DNA from 4 places in the Vibrio tapetis subsp. tapetis genome. Region 1 is predicted to be linked to each of the others. Evidence: predicted binding sites of a transcription regulator. Region 1 holds the regulator's gene; each other region holds the start of a gene.

The links. The regulator PurR, encoded in region 1, represses purine synthesis genes. The targets are predictions, from matches to a motif close to TNANGNAAACGTTTNCNTNA.
Region 2: a site for PurR is predicted at 2,698-2,717, ahead of metK (methionine adenosyltransferase). Genes of this name have one in related genera too.
Region 3: a site for PurR is predicted at 2,625-2,644, ahead of guaB (IMP dehydrogenase). Genes of this name have one in related genera too.
Region 4: a site for PurR is predicted at 2,817-2,836, ahead of VTAP4600_RS02110 (phosphoribosylaminoimidazolesuccinocarboxamide synthase). Genes of this name have one in related genera too.

What each region holds. Positions count from the first base shown of each region.
Region 1 covers NZ_LT960611.1:1,720,024-1,724,922, forward strand. The annotation lists gene torR (two-component system response regulator TorR) at 1-529, opposite strand, end outside; gene torD (molecular chaperone TorD) at 768-1,418, shown strand; gene purR (HTH-type transcriptional repressor PurR) at 1,715-2,719, shown strand; cyclic di-GMP riboswitch class I at 2,865-2,956, shown strand; gene VTAP4600_RS07640 (TfoX/Sxy family DNA transformation protein) at 3,071-3,661, shown strand; gene VTAP4600_RS07645 (TVP38/TMEM64 family protein) at 3,797-4,483, shown strand; gene VTAP4600_RS07650 (putative signal transducing protein) at 4,511-4,822, shown strand.
Region 2 covers NZ_LT960611.1:40,217-45,115, reverse strand. The annotation lists gene epd (erythrose-4-phosphate dehydrogenase) at 1-310, opposite strand, end outside; gene tkt (transketolase) at 508-2,517, opposite strand; gene metK (methionine adenosyltransferase) at 2,872-4,026, shown strand; gene VTAP4600_RS00250 (DUF2189 domain-containing protein) at 4,285-4,899, shown strand, end outside.
Region 3 covers NZ_LT960611.1:2,591,073-2,595,971, reverse strand. The annotation lists gene VTAP4600_RS11560 (metal-dependent hydrolase) at 1-561, shown strand, start outside; gene VTAP4600_RS11555 (zinc ribbon domain-containing protein) at 873-1,100, shown strand; gene xseA (exodeoxyribonuclease VII large subunit) at 1,136-2,467, opposite strand; gene guaB (IMP dehydrogenase) at 2,680-4,146, shown strand; gene guaA (glutamine-hydrolyzing GMP synthase) at 4,219-4,899, shown strand, end outside.
Region 4 covers NZ_LT960611.1:457,439-462,337, reverse strand. The annotation lists gene VTAP4600_RS02130 (YhfX family PLP-dependent enzyme) at 1-747, shown strand, start outside; gene VTAP4600_RS02125 (phosphopentomutase) at 740-1,981, shown strand; gene VTAP4600_RS02115 (hypothetical protein) at 2,319-2,756, shown strand; gene VTAP4600_RS02110 (phosphoribosylaminoimidazolesuccinocarboxamide synthase) at 2,941-4,044, shown strand; gene VTAP4600_RS02105 (transporter) at 4,129-4,512, opposite strand; gene VTAP4600_RS02100 (phospholipase A) at 4,869-4,899, opposite strand, start outside.

The sequences.
Region 1 (4,899 bases):
AAGATGACAAGGCAACAAGCAATTCGTACTCAGCCTTTGTCAGCTTGACCGGCTCTCCATTGCAACTTAATGATCTTCTTTGAACATCAAATGTCCATTCACCAAAACGCACAAGTTGTCCTGATTCTTCTTTTTGAATATCACGTGAAGAAGCTTCCGATACTAACGAAATTCTCCAAAGTAAATTCTTAACCCGAACGAGTAATTCTCGCAATTCAAAGGGCTTGGTAACGTAATCGTCTGCGCCCATCTCCAAACCAACAATTTTATCAATGCTGTCTGTACGACCGGTAACCAGTATGATGCCAATGTTAGACTGGCTACGAAGTTCTCGCGTCAGCATTAGCCCATCTTCGCTAGGAAGGTTAATATCTAGCATCACCAAATCTATGGAGTACTCACCCAAAATGGCACGCATCTGTTCGCCATTTTCAGCTTCGCTCACGGTATAACCTTCATTTTGGAAGTAACCCGCCAGCTTACTACGTGTGACCACATCATCTTCTACGACTAAAACGTGATAGCTCATCTACACCACTTATAATATTTTTATCTACACTCTCTATTTATTCTATTCACAATCCGTTACATATCTAGCGAATAGACTAAAATAACCATTTTTTTTAGCTTTTATTGATTCAGAGCAACCTTGACAGCCTGGGTTAATAATCAGCAATAAGCTTTCATTATTTAACATATTTTGGATTAGTTCTGTTCATCTTAATCCGTTAGAATCACCTTGTCAGTTCTTTATGAGAGTTATCCCTATGCAAGAAGCTAAAGCGTTCAACGAAAAACGGGCAGAGATATATTGGTGGCTATCGAGCCTATTTGCGCGTGAACTAACTGAAGATGAATTAACGGCGTACCATACAGCTGAGATCAGAGGCTTTATTTCTGGCTTAGGTGAAAACCCTCAGTTAACAGAGGCGACATCCGCGCTGATTAACTCGCTTAACCAACTGCAAGACCGTGCCGATGTTCAACTAGAACTGTCCGCCGACTTTTGTGGTTTGTTCTTAGCTACCGCCAAAAATGCGGCACTCCCTTATGCCTCCTTGTATATTGGCACTGAAGGTTTGTTAAACGGTAAACCTGCTCTGGCAATGGAGCAACTGATGAAAGACAAAAACATTACCAAGCAAGAAGGCTTTAATGAACCTGCCGATCATCTCGCATTAGAGCTCGACTTCCTTGGTAACCTAATCGTGCGTTCTAACGAAATCGACAATGAAAACGACTTTGAGTTGGCTTTACTGGAACAAAAACAATTTATCGAACAACACATGCTGACTTGGGTTCCATCATTTAACGCAAAATGCCGCCAATTCGATGAATTTGGGTTTTATGCCGCAGTAGCACAGCTGTTGCTTGCCTTCCTTAAGCTTGATTGTGAATACATTTCAGGCGAGCAGTAAAAGACATCTAGAGGGTCGAAAATACGGCCCTCTCCCTTCATTTTGGTCATCTCTCGTTATCATTTTTCATTCCTGAATTCACTGTTTTAATGAATACATCGTCGTTTTGAAACAAATAACGTTGTCAGAGTGTTTGAATCGGTCTAAAATTGTGATCGCAAACGATAAAATATGAAAACACGCCAGTTCCATGAAAACCGCCTATATTGAGCGGTTTTATTTTTTGCATTAATTATATTTGGTCAGCCCTCCATTAAACTAATACTCATACGGTGCTGACTCGACAGGAAATTTTTATGGCCACGATTAAAGATGTTGCGCGTATTGCCGGTGTATCGACTACTACGGTTTCACATGTAATTAATAAAACTCGTTTTGTTGCTGAAGCAACGCAAGAGCGAGTAAACAAAGCAGTAGAAGAACTAAATTATGCCCCAAGCGCTGTCGCACGCAGCCTTAAGTGTAATACGACCCGTACGATCGGCATGCTAGTAACTCAGTCTACCAACCCATTTTTCGCCGAAGTTGTCGACGGTGTTGAGAGCTACTGCTACCGTCAAGGCTACACTTTGATTCTGTGTAATACTGGTGGTATCTACGAAAAGCAACGAGATTATATCCGTATGCTCGCTGAGAAACGTGTAGACGGCATATTAGTCATGTGTTCAGATTTAACGGAAGAACTTCGTGGAATGCTTGATTCTCACGCTGACATTCCAAAAGTAATCATGGACTGGGGCCCTGAAAGCTCTCATGCAGATAAGATCATCGATAACTCTGAAGAAGGTGGGTATCTAGCAACGAAATACCTAATTGATCACGGACACACAGACATCGCTTGTTTAAGTGGCCACTTAGACAAACTCGCCTGCATCGAGCGTATAGCCGGTTATAAACGCGCTCTAGCCGAAGCAAACATTGAGTTCCAAGAAGATCACATCATTGAAGGTAATTTCGAATGTGATATGGCGGTTGTCGCAGCGGATAAAATCATTGCTATGGCACAACGCCCAACCGCGGTTTTTTGCTTCAATGACACCATGGCTCTTGGACTCTTAAGTCGTCTTCAAGAAAAAGGCCTGAGCGTTCCTGACGATATCTCTGTTATTGGTTACGATAATATTGAAGTCTCTGGTTACTTTTCACCGCCACTCACCACGGTACACCAACCTAAACGTCGTGTTGGTAAAACAGCTTTTGAGATCTTGCTTGAACGCATTAAAGATAAAGAACATGACAAACGAGTGTTTGAAATGCACCCCGAGATTGTTGAACGTCAATCCGTCAAAAGATTAATCTAGCAAATAGCAGATTAATTCATATTTAATGGCCCTTGCTTCATATGCGAGGGCTGTTTCATATTGTAGGCACTCTTATTTGAACCAATGTCACATTAAGAAACCTCAATTGTGATGTTTGTTCCGATTTTTCACTATGATTTTATTGTCACGCACAGGGCAAACTACTTGAAAAAGTAGGACGCAAAACTTCCGGCCTAAATCAATATGTATTATTGGTATGGTAGTGGGGTCGCCGATGGCAAATATGCAAAATTTATATAGCTACCTTGTGGCTTATATAACACTCGCATAGTTTTGCTCACTTCTCGGACCTGATTTTGGTGACGTTGTTTCTAAACCGAGATTATTAGCATGGATAAACCGATATTAAAAAACTCACTTAAGCTATTTGAGACTTTAGGGAAGATAAAATCTCGCTCTATGTTTGGTGGCTTTGGTGTCTTTGCAGACAATACTATGTTTGCTTTGGTCGTAAACGATACTCTTCACATAAGGGCTGATGCAGCCAATGCGCTGACATTTAAGCAACAAGGTCTTCAGCCTTATGTCTATAAAAAGCGTGGTTTTCCCGTCGTTACCAAGTATTTTGCATTACCTTTTCAGATGTGGGAAACGCCTCAAGATATCCTCGATATTGCACTTAAGGCTCTCACGGTTGCAAATACCGAAAAGCTCAAGCAAGCCGAGGTGAAACCAACTCGTTTAAAAGATTTACCTAACCTGCGTTTAGGTACTGAAAGAATGCTTAAGAAAGCCGGAATCAATAGTGCCGACGATTTACGCACTCACGGTGCAGCTAAAGCTTATCAAGCAATTAGCCAAACGCACACCGGAGATGTTGGATTCGAGCTATTGTGGGCGCTTGAAGGCGCTATTAACGGCACACACTGGTCAGTCATCCCGAAACAACGCAGAGACGAGCTCATCGATCAGCTAAATTAGGTCGACATAATATGAACAACAAAAAACCGCGAACTGACAAGCTCGCGGTTTTTTTTGTATCAAATGAAAGTTTTATCCTATTTCCTCTGTCATACTTATTAAGATTTATACAACTTTTCTAAACAGGACGTAAATATGAACAAGAAGATCATTTTAGGGATAGTCTTCATCGCTGTAATCGTGGTATTGGCGATCAATTTTGGTCCACACCTAACGCTTGAAAACGCTAAAGCCCAACAAGTTGCTTTAGGTGAGTTTATTGAAAACAATTTCATTGTTTCAGCGTTAAGTTACTTCGCATTATACGTATTAGTCACCGCCTTCTCTGTACCCGGAGCTACCGTAATTACCCTACTCGGCGCCGCACTATTTGGTTTTACCACCGGACTTATCTTAGTTTCTTTCGCCAGTACGCTTGGCGCAACATTGGCGTTTTTGAGTAGCCGCTATCTACTACGCGACTGGGTACAAAATCGATTTGGCGCCAAGTTAGAAACCATTAATGAAGGGGTTAAGCGAGATGGGGCATTCTACCTATTTAGCCTACGCTTAATCCCTGTTTTTCCATTCTTCTTGATTAACCTCGTCATGGGATTAACACCAATAAAAACGCTGCAATTCTATTTTGTAAGCCAACTCGGCATGCTCCCTGGCACTGCAGTATTTATCAACGCAGGCACGCAATTGGCTCAAATAGAAAGCTTATCCGGTATTGTCTCCCCTACTGTTCTATTATCCTTCGCATTATTGGGCGTTTTCCCAGTCGCCGCTAAGTGGATCATGGGGAAAGTACAGTCGTCTGTACAAAAAAAAGCCAGCTAGCAGAACGATAATAAAACGAGAGAGAGTATGAAATTATTTTCCGCCACAATCCCGCCGGAAGCGCACATTGTTTGCGAGCTACTCAAGACGCAAGGGATAGAGTGTGAAGTTCGCGGAGAAGGCTTGTTTGGCCTTCAAGGCGAACTGCCTTTCGGGGAGAACAGTGAGCCTTATGTATGGTTGTTAAATGAAAGCCAACACCAGCTATCATTAAGCCTCATACAGCAATATTTGGACTCAACGTCTAATGGGCAAACGCCGTGGTTGTGCAAACAATGCGGCGAGTCGATTGAACCGCAATTTTCTTGCTGTTGGAATTGTGGCTCACAAGATTTGTAGGGAATGATTAGGGCTAAAGGCTAAGTAAAGCAGAGAAAGCAGAGAAAGCAGAGACGGTACTCAGGTTTGGGGAAAAG
Region 2 (4,899 bases), 1.7 Mb from region 1:
TACAGTCTAGAACGATATCAACATCTAGATCTTGCCACGGCAGTAAATCGATATCTTCTAAATGTAAAATACGAACTGAATCTCTTTCGCCATTGTCGTGTTCTACAAATAAGTGTTCTTGATCGTGAGAGATTTTTTTATAGAAGCGTCCGTGAGAAGTATCGTACTGCAACAAATGCGCCATGGCTTCTGGCTGGGCAAGCTCATTGACCGCCACAATTTTTATTTGATGATTTTTGCCACTTTCGTATACGGCACGCAATACATTTCGGCCAATACGACCAAAACCATTAATGGCTATTTTTAGCATATGCCCTGTCTTCCTTATCTTCATAGAACGGCCAGATATTAACTGATTGCTTATTGAACCGCACTGAAAGAGTGATTTAGCTCGCAATAGAGTTGGGGATTTATGATACGCCCGTCAAGTTATAAAAAAACCGAGCCACTTGGACTCGGTTTAATTTTATCTGATATTCATTTCCAATAAGGAAAAAAATATAGCGATTAAGCTAGAAGCTCTTGCGCTGTTTCAACGACGTTCTCAACTGTAAAGCCGAACATTTTGAATAGTTCACCTGCTGGTGCAGATTCGCCAAATGTTGTCATACCGATGATACGACCGTCTAGGCCAACGTACTTGTACCAGTAATCAGCAATACCTGCTTCTACAGCGATACGAGCGGTTACGTCTGACGGTAGAACCGCTTCGCGGTAAGCTGCGTCTTGCTTATCGAATGCATCGGTAGATGGCATTGAAACAACACGTACTTGCTTACCTTGCGCCGTAAGTTCTGCGTGTGCAGCAACAGCAAGTTCAACCTCTGAGCCAGTAGCAATCAAGATAAGCTCTGGTTTCTCAGCGCTGTCTTTTAGGATGTAAGCACCCTTAGCAATGCTTGCTACTTGCTCTGCGTCACGCGCTTGCTGTGCAAGGTTCTGACGAGAGAAGATAAGTGCCGTAGGGCCATCTTTACGCTCAATGGCCAGTTTCCATGCAACTGCAGATTCAACTTGGTCACATGGACGCCATGTGCTCATGTTTGGAGTAACACGTAGAGAAGCGATTTGCTCAACAGGTTGGTGAGTTGGACCATCTTCACCTAGGCCGATTGAATCGTGCGTGTACACTTGGATATTCTGAGTTTTCATCAGAGCAGCCATGCGCATTGCGTTACGAGCGTACTCCATGAACATTAGGAATGTTGCGCCGTATGGTACGAAACCACCGTGCAAAGCAATACCGTTCATGATAGCCGTCATACCGAATTCACGAACACCGTAATGGATGTAGTTACCAGAGAAGTCATCAGCAGTTAGCGACTTAGAACCAGACCACATGGTTAGGTTAGAAGGCGCAAGGTCAGCAGAGCCGCCCATGAATTCTGGTAGCATCGCACCAAATGCTTCTAGTGCATTTTGAGACGCTTTACGTGAAGCAATGTTCGCTGGGTTAGCTTGAAGGTCAGCGATGATTTGAGTTGTTTTCTCTTCCCACTGCGCAGGAAGGTCACCGTTTAGACGACGCTTAAGCTCAGCCGCTTCTGCAGGGAATGCTGCCGCGTATGCTTCAAACTTCTCGTTCCAAGCCGCTTCTTTAGCAGTACCCGCTTCTTTCGCATCCCATTGGCCGTAGACATCAGCAGGGATTTCGAAAGGACCGTGTTCCCAACCTAATGCCGCTTTAGTTGCTGCGATTTCGTCAGCACCTAGTGGAGCACCGTGACAGTCGTGCGTACCCGCTTTATTTGGAGAACCAAAGCCGATAACTGTTTTAGTACAGATAAGCGTAGGACGCGGATCAGCTTTAGCCGCAATGATTGCAGCATTGATTGCTTCAGGATCATGGCCGTCTACTGCTGGAATAACATGCCAACCGTAAGCTTCGAAACGCTTAGGCGTGTCATCAGAGAACCAACCTTCTACTTCACCGTCGATAGAGATGCCGTTGTCATCCCAGAAAGCGACAAGCTTACCGAGACCTAAAGTACCCGCAAGAGAACATGCTTCATGAGAGATACCTTCCATCAAACAACCATCACCCATAAATACATATGTGTTGTGGTCAACGATTTCGTGGCCTTCACGGTTAAACTGAGCCGCTAGTGCTTTTTCAGCCATTGCCATGCCAACACCATTGGTGATGCCTTGGCCTAGTGGACCTGTTGTCGTTTCAACGCCCGGCGCATAACCATACTCTGGGTGACCCGGAGTTTTTGAGTGCAATTGACGGAAATTTTTCAAATCATCAATTGAAAGATCGTAACCAGAAAGGTGCAGTAAAGAATAGATCAACATTGAACCGTGACCGTTAGACAAGATAAAACGGTCGCGATCGGCCCACTCTGGATTTTGTGGGTTATGATTTAGATGAGAACGCCAAAGAACTTCAGCGATATCAGCCATGCCCATTGGAGCACCTGGGTGACCTGAATTAGCTTGTTGAACACCATCCATGCTCAACGCACGGATAGCATTAGCGAGTTCTTTATTAGAAGTAAGGTTACGAGAAGACATTTACGCTCCTGAGTGCATAAGCGAATAAAAAAATAAGGATTAGGGCGCCGAATAACCAAATTCGGCGGCGCGTATTGTCTCAAAGCCCCCCTAGCACTGCAAACGATTTACTGGGGAAATTGGTGATTTTTGCTACTATTTTCTAACATGTTGTCGAACTAATTGAATTTAATAGGTCAAAAACGCAATCGATTGGCTTGTGTGTGAACAAAATTTCACTTGTAATTCGGTCGGTTCAAATTAGAATAGACGTCTAGATGTAGATACACCTACAGTTTATACCGTCTAATTTGCGAATAGGTCTGCTTTTTTGGTGCATGCCTGTTCTTTTTAAAAAGAAATATTGGAGCGCTCATGGCTAAGCACCTATTTACTTCTGAATCTGTATCAGAAGGCCACCCAGATAAAATCGCCGATCAAATTTCAGATGCTGTACTTGATGCCATCATCGAACAGGATCCAAAAGCACGTGTTGCTTGTGAAACTTACGTAAAAACCGGCATGGTCATGGTTGGCGGTGAAGTGACCACTTCAGCGTGGGTTGATATCGAAGAAATCACCCGTGAAACCGTTCGTGAAATTGGTTACGTACACTCAGACATGGGCTTCGATGCCGATTCTTGTGCTGTACTGAACACCATTGGTAAGCAGTCTCCAGACATCAACCAAGGCGTTGATAAAGCAGACCCTAAAGAACAGGGCGCTGGTGACCAAGGTATTATGTTTGGTTACGCAACCAACGAAACACCAATTTTGATGCCAGCTCCAATTACTTACTCTCATCTACTTGTTCAAAAACAAGCGGAAGTTCGTAAGAGCGGCAAACTGGACTTCCTACGTCCAGACGCTAAATCCCAAGTAACATTCCAATACGACCAAGGTAAGATTGTTGGTATTGATGCTGTTGTACTTTCTACTCAACACTCAGAGTCAGTTTCAACATCTGATCTTCGTGAAGCGGTAATGGAAGAAATCATCAAACCGGTACTTCCTGCAGAGTGGCTAAATAAAGACACAAATTTCTTTATCAACCCAACCGGTCGTTTTGTTATCGGTGGCCCTATGGGTGACTGTGGTCTAACGGGTCGTAAGATCATCGTTGATACCTACGGTGGTGCAGCTCGTCACGGTGGCGGTGCATTCTCAGGTAAAGATCCTTCAAAAGTTGACCGTTCTGCAGCCTACGCTGCACGTTATGTAGCAAAAAACATTGTTGCTGCTGGCATGGCTGACCGTTGTGAGATTCAATTGTCTTACGCAATCGGTGTTGCTGATCCAACGTCTATCATGGTTGAAACGTTCGGTACTGAAAAAGTATCTCACGACATCATCATTGAAGCGGTTCGTCAAAACTTCGATTTACGCCCATACGGTCTGCAAGAAATGCTGAACCTACTTCAGCCTATCTACAAAAAGACGGCTGCTTACGGTCACTTTGGTCGTGAAGAGTTCCCTTGGGAAGCGACTGACAAAGCAAGCATCCTACGTGAGTTTGCTGGAATTAAATAATTCTCTATAGTATTCACTAGTAAATACAAGCCCTTGCATTATGCAGGGGCTTTTTTTATGTGAGAATTGCTGGTGGTAACATTTGTATTTTAATGAAACAGCGTCAATAGTTAACAATGTATTAACAACAATCCCAATTGCAGTATGTGAGTGTTGTTGGATAATTTGATGCACAGCGTCGTGGTATTTCGTCATTGTTCATCTTAATTGGTCGCTGGAATTGCACCAGCGAAAACGAGAATCGATCAAGGAGGATATATGCCTCGTACGATTAACCCGTCAGACGCATCCGGCAAGCAAAACGAAGTACCGGATCATTTGTACGCCCGAACCGTCCCTTGTAACAAGCTGAGTATTTCAGCTCCTTTTCATTGGCTAGCATTAGGCCTAAACGATTTTGTTCGCATGCCACTCATCAGTGCTTTTTATGGGCTCTGCTTTATGGCCGCCGCAGTTGGCATCGTGCTACTTGTGCAATGGCAAGGCACACACCTTGTTGTGATGCCTAGCCTTGTTGTCTATATGTTGATTGGCCCTTTTTTAGCCCTCGGACTTTATGATGCCAGCTGGGCTAGAGAAAAAGGCCAGCCCGTTAGCTTATTCCACTCAATGAAAGCCATTCAACGCAACTCCTCTTCACAATGGGCATTTGCAGTATTACTCGCCGTAGCCATGATCTTTTGGATGAGAATTGCCGCCTTACTCCATGCACTTTATCCTTCAGTGCAAGGCGCTCCATTATCGGACTTTTTACCATTTTTACTGGTAGGTTCTATTGTTGGGGGTATCATCGCCTGTGTCATATTTAGTATTTCTGCATTTTCTATTCCACTGATGATGGAACGTCGCGTGGATATGATGACAGCGGTCTTC
Region 3 (4,899 bases), 870 kb from region 1:
GACATCATTAAGGTCGGTGACACGATTGAGCTTCAAGTCGATAAAGCTTATCAACAGAGTCTGAGCCGTGGTCACAGTGCCGGGCATATTGCGTATCTAGCGTTAAATAAAGTATTGGCGCAGAGCTATTGGCGAAAAGATCCAGACCGTAAAGATCCACTCGGTCATCCTGATTTCAATAGTTATGCCCAGGAAACCAGTTTCATCACACCGGATAAATGCACAGACATCTATAGATTAGGTAAAACATTACGTAAACGCGGCTTAAACAGTGCGAATGTTTTAGCGGAGTTGTCGGACATTGAATATAAAATAAACCAACAGCTGCAATCATGGCTCGAATTTGGTGGCAAGGTAACCATGCGTTGCGACGGTAGCCATTTAACGGACTCTCGATACTGGGAATGTCAGTTGGAAGTCGATTTACATGCTTCCACACCTTGTGGTGGCACACATATTGACCAATTATCGGACTTTGGGGCTGTTGAAGTCGCACTTTCACTGACAGAAGAACAAAATATCGAAATGCAGACTTATGTAAAAGCAATTGATCGAATTTAATATTCTGTTTGAGTGGTATATATAGCTATATTGCAATATATTAAACTGCATGAAATCCAAAAGCAGGACATGTAACTTATGCTTTCGGGGTGTGGTTATATAAAAATTCTTTTTGGGGTAGATCGCTGATCATTACAGTCAAAGCAAATGATCCGATAAAGATCACTGTACGCGATTTCAACAAATTGAACAAAGAGTCGTCGTTCTATCTGGATCAAATTGCGGAAGCATATAAAATAATGTGATCTAGATCTTGTTATGTGCAGGACTGAGTCAAGGCGATCAAAATTGAAAACGAAAGGAAGAAAATAATGTCAGCGAATCAATGTCCGGCGTGTGAGAGCGAATTAGTCTGGAATAAAGGGATTTATCAATGTGAGGATTGTTCTGCGAGTTTTAAGAAAATAGGATTTTGTCCTGACTGCGAAGCGGAATTAGAAAAGCTGCAAGCTTGTGGGTCGGCAAGTCACTTTTGTCATCACTGCAATGAACTGAAATCCAAATCACGGGTACGATTTGAATTTCACAGTGCAGATTAAGGGCTCTCATTCTGAACAATTCAATCAGAGCAATGTTAGTCGATCGTTGAGTAAATTTTACCATCCGCAAGTCGAGTCACAAGACGATCACCAGATTGAACTTGGTTCGCTTTAGTGATGACTTGGCCGTCACTCGACTGAGAAATACTGTAGCCACGCATGAGTGTTGCTAAAGGGCTAACCGTATCAAGCTTTTCTGCCGCCATTGAAAGCTGGTGGCGGGAAATCAATAGTTGCCTGTCCATAGCATCCATGAGCTTTTGTTTAGAGCGAGCGAGGTGGTTTTGCTGTCCGGTAAGCTTGTGCGCCGGTGTCTGAAGTGCTAAACGGTGCGACAAGGATTGAACTCGATTCGAAGCCTTACGCACTTTGCTTTGTATCGCCGAGTGCAGGCGGACTTCTAACTCATCTAACTTCTGAGACTGCAATTGAAGTAGGTAATTCGGATGACGTTTTTCAAGTTGGCGTTCTAGCTGGCTGAACTGATATTTGTAATCAGACAAGTAGCGAGACATGGCATGTGCCAGTTGTTGCTTTCTTTGACTGATAGCTTGATCTTTATGGCTGTTATCACGGCTGATCAACTCAGCCGCCGCTGATGGAGTGGGGGCTCGCATGTCTGCTACAAAGTCAGCGATCGTGACGTCAACCTCATGGCCAACCGCAGAAACGATCGGAATTTGACTAGAAGCAATGGTGCGCGCCAAAATTTCATTATTGAAGCACCAGAGGTCTTCTAGAGAACCACCACCTCGGCCAACAATCAAAACATCACATTCGTTGCGACTGTTTGCGCGACCAATGGCTTGGGCGATAGAGATCGCGGCGTTGTCACCTTGAACCATGGTTGGATAAATCACAACCGGTAGGCTAGGGTCGCGTCGTTTGAGTACATCCAAAATATCGTATAACGCAGCCCCCGTTTTTGACGTGATGACACCAACGCATTTCGGATGCTCCGGGATTGGCTGTTTGCTGCTTTGGGAAAAAAGCCCTTCAGCGGCAAGTTGCATCTTTAACGCTTCAAATTGCTGTTGCAGTCGGCCATCACCCTCAGGTTGCATGCTTTCAATGATCAGTTGGTAGTCACCACGAGGCTCATAAAGAGACAGGCGTGCTTTCACTAATACTTGATTGCCACTTTGGGGTTTAAAGGTAACGCGACGATTATTGCCACGGAACATGGCACATTTGACTTGGGCACGGCTATCTTTAAGAGTGAGATACCAGTGGCCTGAAACCGGTGCAGAAAAATTCGAAATCTCACCAACTAACCATACGATGCCCATCTCGTTCTCAAGTAACAGACGAACTTCGGCATTAAGACGAGAAACAGTGAAAATATTATTATTGGTCAGAGAAGACACAATCTAATCTCGGGGACCTGAGTATGGAAGTTAGCGGCAATATAATACATATCAAGGGGTACATTGCAAATTAAATTTAAAAAAATGTGTGGTCAAGCGATTGCGCTGTGCGTATAATCCGTCTGCAATATCAAATCCAAATCAACTTTATTATGCGAAACGATAAAGTTTGGGTTTACTCCTTTTAACACCTTTGTTGTGAGATATTGCAAATGCTACGAATCGCAAAAGAAGCTTTAACTTTTGATGACGTCCTACTCGTCCCAGCACACTCTACCGTTCTTCCGAACACAGCTGATCTTCGCACTCAGTTAACTAAAAACATCACGCTGAACGTTCCAATGATCTCAGCATCAATGGATACAGTTACGGAAGCGCGCCTTGCAATTGCATTGGCGCAAGAAGGTGGTATCGGCTTTATCCACAAAAACATGTCTATTGAGCAGCAAGCTCATCAAGTGCATCTTGTTAAGATCTTTGAAGCTGGTGTTGTTACAGCGCCCGTTACTATTAAGCCTGAAGCAACCATTGCTGATGTTAAAACACTAACAGAAGACAACGGCTTTGCTGGTTACCCTGTTGTAACAGCAAATAACGAACTGGTTGGTATCATTACTGGCCGTGACGTTCGTTTCGTTACCGATTTAACGAAAAAAGTTGAAGACGTAATGACACCGAAAGCTCGCCTTGCAACCGTAAAAGAAGGGACTTCTCGCGAAGAAGTTCAAAAGCTAATGCAAGAGCACCGTGTTGAGAAAATCCTGGTTGTGAATGATGAATTCCAACTAAAAGGTATGATCACGGCAAAAGACTTCCACAAAGCAGAACGTAAACCAAACGCATGTAAAGATGCGCAAGGTCGTCTACGTGTTGGCGCAGCCGTTGGTGCTGGCGCTGGTAACGAAGAACGTGTTCAAGCATTGGTTGAAGCAGGCGTTGACATTCTTCTTATCGATTCTTCACACGGTCACTCTGAAGGTGTACTTAACCGCATTCGTGAAACACGTGCGGCATTCCCAGATCTAGACATCATCGGCGGTAACGTTGCGACAGCATCAGGTGCTCAAGCACTAATCGATGCTGGTGTAAGTGCAGTTAAAGTGGGCATCGGCCCTGGCTCTATCTGTACTACTCGTATCGTTACGGGTGTTGGTGTTCCTCAAATTACCGCTATCTCTGATGCGGCTGAAGCGGCAAACAAGGCAGGTATTCCTGTTATTGCTGATGGCGGCATCCGTTACTCTGGTGACATTTGTAAAGCAATCGCAGCGGGCGCATCTTGTGTGATGGTTGGCTCTATGTTTGCGGGTACTGAAGAAGCGCCGGGTGAAGTTGAACTTTACCAAGGCCGTACTTACAAATCTTACCGTGGCATGGGCTCGCTTGGTGCAATGTCTCAAGGTTCTTCTGACCGTTACTTCCAGTCAGATAACGCAGCAGACAAGCTTGTTCCTGAAGGTATCGAAGGTCGTATCGCATACAAAGGCCGCTTGAAAGAAATCGTTCACCAACAAATGGGTGGTTTACGTTCAAGCATGGGTCTAACCGGTAGTGCAACTATCGAAGACATGCGTACTAAAGCTGAATTTGTTCGCATCTCTGGTGCTGGCATGAAAGAGTCACACGTACACGACGTACAAATGACTAAAGAAGCACCTAACTACCGCACTGGTCAGTAATTAGCCCAGACTTAACCTTGGAGATACCGCGGTATCTCCATCGCTTAACCTATTTGATCTTAAGAGAAGACAATGACTAAGAACATTCATGACCAACGTATTTTGATCCTAGATTTTGGCTCACAGTACACTCAGCTTGTAGCTCGCCGTATCCGTGAAATCGGTGTTTACTGTGAACTTTGGAGCTGGGACGTTGAAGAATCGGACATCCGTGAATTCAACCCAGACGGTATCATTCTTTCTGGTGGCCCTGAAAGCGTTACAGAAGCAAATTCTCCTCGTGCTCCTCAGTACGTATTTGATTCTGGTGTACCTGTATTCGGTATCTGCTACGGCATGCAAACCATGGCTGAACAGCTTGGTGGTAAAGTTGCTGGTTCTAATGAGCGTGAATTTGGTTACGCAGCAGTACAAGTGACTGGCGAATCTGCTTTGTTTAAAGATCTTGAGAGCACTCAAGATGTTTGGATGAGCCACGGTGACAAAGTGGTAGAGATCCCATCTGATTTTGTTAAAACAGCGCAAACAGACACTTGTCCGTATGCTGCTATGGCAAATGAAGAGAAGAAATACTACGGTGTTCAGTTCCACCCTGAAGTAACCCACACTAAAAACGGCCTAAAAATGCTTGAGAACTTCGTTCTTAACGCTTGTGATTGTGAAGGTTTGTGGACATCAGAATCTATCATTGAAGACGCTGTTGCTCGCATTAAAGAGCAAGTAGGCGACGATGAAGTCATTCTGGGTCTTTCT
Region 4 (4,899 bases), 1.3 Mb from region 1:
TTAGGCATCGTCCAAGACATCATGCTGAAATTCTATCAAGACGATGACGCGCTCTATGTTAATCAAGAGTCTGGATTTACGCTACTTGACTTAACAGCCGTTATTGAAGAGTTGCAAAGTATGCAGCATATCCGTGTTGCGGGGATCACCCACTTTCCGTGTTTTCTGCTCAAAGATGGCAAACCACAAACCACCAATAATGTACGCACAATGCACTCTGCATATCATGCTTTGAATGCATTAGGGTTTGATAACCTTCAACTCAATATGCCGTCGTTTAGCAGTTGTGAAACCTTACCTGACATTGCTCGTTTGCAAGGTACTCACGCGGAACCCGGTCATGCGTTAACAGGGACGATCCCAAACAACGTTGACGGGAGCCAAAGTGAGCAAATTTCCATGCTCTATATCAGTGAAATATCTCATCATTTTAACCAGCGCAGTTATTGCTATGGTGGCGGGCTTTATCGCCGTGGCAATCTCAATAAAGCCTTAATCGTCCCACGGTCAAATAGGCAACTCGCCAAATCTGTTTACAGCAAGGTAAGTAACGACGACGAATCGAGCATCGATTATCACTTCAAATTGGACGATAAATATCCCATTGGTGCGGCCGTCATCATGGCTTTTCGCACTCAGGTTTTTGTTACACGGAGTGATGTCGCATTGATTTCAGGTTGCCATACAGGCCAACCGAAGCTGGTAGGAATATACGACGCTTTAGGCAACGAGGTGTGTGATGAGTAGATTTATTATTATCGTTCTTGATGGATTTGGCATCGGTGAAATGCCTGATGTGCCCATCGTCAGGCCACAAGATACCGGAGCAAACACCGCTCTTAAGCTGCTTAACCATTTCCCACTCAAGAAACTACCGACCTTAGAGCGGCTTGGGCTGATTAACCTCGTTCCAAATTCAGAGTCTGTGATGCAACCTTCGCCAAATGCCTCTATCGGCACCGCGTTATTGGCCCACGAAGGAGGCGACACGTTTATGGGCCATCAGGAGATCATGGGAACCCATCCTCAATCTCCTCTTGTTGTGCCATTCAATCAATCGATAGACAGCATCGAAAAAGCACTATTCGCACAAGGCTACCAAGTAGAAAGGCTATACAAAGGTTCCTTAGCGGCTCTTTATGTCGACAATGCCGTAGTGATTGCCGACAACTTAGAAGCCGACCTCGGTCAGGTGTATAACCTAACGGCCAACCTTGACCAAATTAGCTTTGACGCATTAGAAAAAATGGGCCGATGCGTTCGGAATGCCAATCAGGTGGGTCGCAACATTGTCTTTGGCGGCCATATAGGACATAGCCAGTCCATTATTGATGCGCTTGAAGTTAAGCAAGATGACAATAAAGTGACAACCTTCATTGGCGTTAACACACCAGATACCGGCGTTTACGAAAACGGTTTTAAAGTCATCCACCTTGGGTTTGGGGTAGATGAGTCAACACAAGCGCCATTCTTGTTACATAACCACGGGGTCACTACCTTTTTGTATGGAAAAGTGGCTGACATCGTGCAAAACCGATTTGGCACGTCTTACACATCCATCGTAGACACCGATAAAGTGTTTGAATTGCTTAATCAAGATTTAACGCAACACCAACACGGCTTCTTTTGCGCAAATGTTCAAGAAACGGATTTGTCGGGCCACCAGCAAGATCCAAGGATGTACTGGAAAGTACTCGAACGCGCCGATCGGGGCATAAATAACGTCATCGAAAAAATGACCGATAACGACGTGTTGGTCGTTATGGCGGATCATGGCAATGACCCTTTTATAGGGCACACCAAACACACTAGAGAGCAAGTTCCGCTTCTTATTTACCAGCCAAATCTAAACAAAAATGACCTAGGAGAGCGCGCCACCATGTCGGATGTTGGAGCGAGTGCCTGCGAATTTTTTGGCGCCAGCCCTCCTCAAAACGGACGTTCTTTCTTAAAGGATCTCAGCATAGTTCCCCAAACATGAGTGCCACAGATTTAAGGTTTTTCATGTGCTTCCCCCCTTTTGCCTTGAGCCTTGAGCCTTGAGCCTTGAGCCCTAAAACTACTGTATAAGGCTGAATTTCTTCAGCCTTTTCTGTTCCCCCGCTAGCGTTGCTATGACATCCCTGCTCAATTTCATCAATTTCGGCCAACATCGCATACAAACCGGCTCATTCATCATTTTAAATAAAAACACTTAAAAACAATTAGTTATAATTTGCCATTGCATAATTGTGATGTTTATCTGGAAAAAACGCTTGATAAACACTCAAACTTTAACTACTGTAAATACATACAGTATGTATAAAGGAACAGTAATTATGTATTCACTTAACGCTCAACCAAATACACCAACTTCGCAAGCTTTCGTGTCCACTGCCCTGATGACGAAAAGCGCCTCAACTGATCTCGTTAAAAGCGAACGAGTTAGTGCAAGGTTGGCAAAGTTATCTCACCGAGCAAAGTGGGTACTTTTTACTGCACAGTGTCCTAGACCTCGTCCTAGCCGTTTAAGACAGTTAAGATTTACAGCAGAGCATGTTGTTCACATTCAAGCTTCTCGTTTATCGAGCGAGAAAGAAATTGTGTTAAAAGCAATGCAAGCCGGAAACGCCAGTGCCGTTGTCGCGAGCCAGAGTATTTCTGCCATTGATCAAAAGCACCTGCAACAACGTGCAAAACAGCTAGGCTGTGAAGTTTTTTTCATTGATGCCAATAGCGAGCTCTACCTTTCAAACGGCCAAAATCAATTTCATTAACAGAAGCTAAGCAACTGCTTCAATTGCAGTTGCTAGTATTATCGCCAATTAACCTGCACAAAGAGCAAACGTTTGCTTTTTGTGTGGCAGAGATCGTCAGTTCTGGTATCATGCGCTACATCACAAACATGCCATGGTGGTATGTTTCTCTTTTTGACGTTTGATACCAGATAGGAATGTCGCAATGAGCCTCGCCGATCAAGTTCTCGCAGTAAATGATGACCTCCCAATTCGTACCGATAAACCTGTCCATAGTGGCAAAGTTCGTTCTGTTTATTGGCTAACCGAAGCCGACAGCCAACGCTTGATCAAAGAAAAAGGCTATGATGTCGCCTCTGATGCGCCTTTAGCAATCATGGTTATCAGTGACCGAATTTCGGCATTCGACTGTATTTGGCGTGCTGAAGGAGGCCTAAAGGGCGTTCCAGGTAAAGGCGCGGCTTTAAATGCTATTTCTAACCATTGGTTCCAGCTGTTTAAAGATAATGGCCTAGCGGATAGCCACATTTTGGATATTCCCCACCCGTTTGTGTGGATCGTTCAAAAAGCCAAGCCAGTCATGATCGAAGCGATTTGCCGTAAGTACATCACAGGCTCCATGTGGCGCTCTTACGCTAATGGCGAAAGAGAATTCTGTGGCATTCAAATGCCTGAAGGCCTAGAAAAAGACAAAGCTCTGCCAGAATTGCTAATGACACCGTCAACCAAAGGAATTTTAGAAGGAATTCCTGGTGTACCGGCTGTCGACGATGTGAATATTACTCGCCAAGATATCGAAAATAACTTCGCAGCATTCAATTTTTCACAACCTGAAGATATAGCGCATTACGAAAAACTGCTGTCTGAAGGTTTTGATGTCATCAGCAACGCTCTGGCCAATGTTGGACAGATCTTCGTTGATACCAAATTTGAATTTGGTTACGTACATGACTCAAAAGGCAAAGAAAAACTCATCTATATGGATGAAGTAGGTACTCCGGATTCGTCTCGTATTTGGGATGAAAAACAGTACCAAGCTGGCAAGATTGTTGAGAATTCGAAAGAAGGCTTCCGTCAGTTCCTACTCAATCATTTTGAAGATGCCGATATTCTTTTAAATAAAGACCGTATGGATGAGCGTTTTGCTCTGGCTCGTGACAACGAACTTCCAGAACAAGCGTTAATTGATATCTCCAATACGTATACCTCTATTGCAGAAAAAATCACCGGTAAGAAAATTGAACTGAGCAGCAATCCTAAAGCTGAAATCATTGATGTATTGAGCCGCGATTACGGCCTAATCGATTAACATTACTGATGCTTATTTAGGTAAATAAAAAAGGAGGCCAAGCCTCCTTTTTTGATGTCTGTTGCTTGCCATGTTTTAAAAACGCTACTCGGCAATCTCGACGGTAAAACTGTCGTCTTCTAATTCCGTAATCACAGAACGGCTGCGCTTTCCAATGGAATCTCGCTGCTCTACATCCAGTTCATAGGGCATTTTCAGTGTCAACTTTCCAATGCCTTGTACACGAGCAAGCTTAATTAAGCGCACCAAATTGGCTTCATCACTGTTTTGTGCAGACAACGACGTTAACGCCTGCTCCCACAGTTGATCTTCCTTTGACATAAGCTCATTAACGCTATCTTTCCAAAGCATACCAAAGACTGGTGCGAAAGATTGCATCGCTTCTAAAAAAGTCCATTTCTTACGGCATGTTGCGCCAAGAAAGGTGGTGTAATCAAAAACTATTTCCGATGAATGCTGATTATTCATAGTGCCCCCCGACATGTTGTTCGCTTAAGCCCGTTATAGTATTTTTTGTGGGCGTAGAACGTAGAGCCATGTGAATTATTAACATTGATCCTTTGCCAATTCACACGGTCACTTGCGCTATAACTGCTGATAGTAAGACCCTAATATCAGCAGACAACTCATAGTGTTTTACTACTATTGACCATGACATCGCATATATCAATACGATATAAGACATCGGTCTTTTATGACTATAAAATCGACCAAAAGGGCATAATAGAACCAAACAATTAACACGATAAGAACAGTTTTGAAAACGATGTACTGTATTTCGGTAATGAAATTAAATCATGAAGCAAATAACTCTTCGCAGAAGATCACTGCCAGTTAACCAGCTTCAGACCAAGC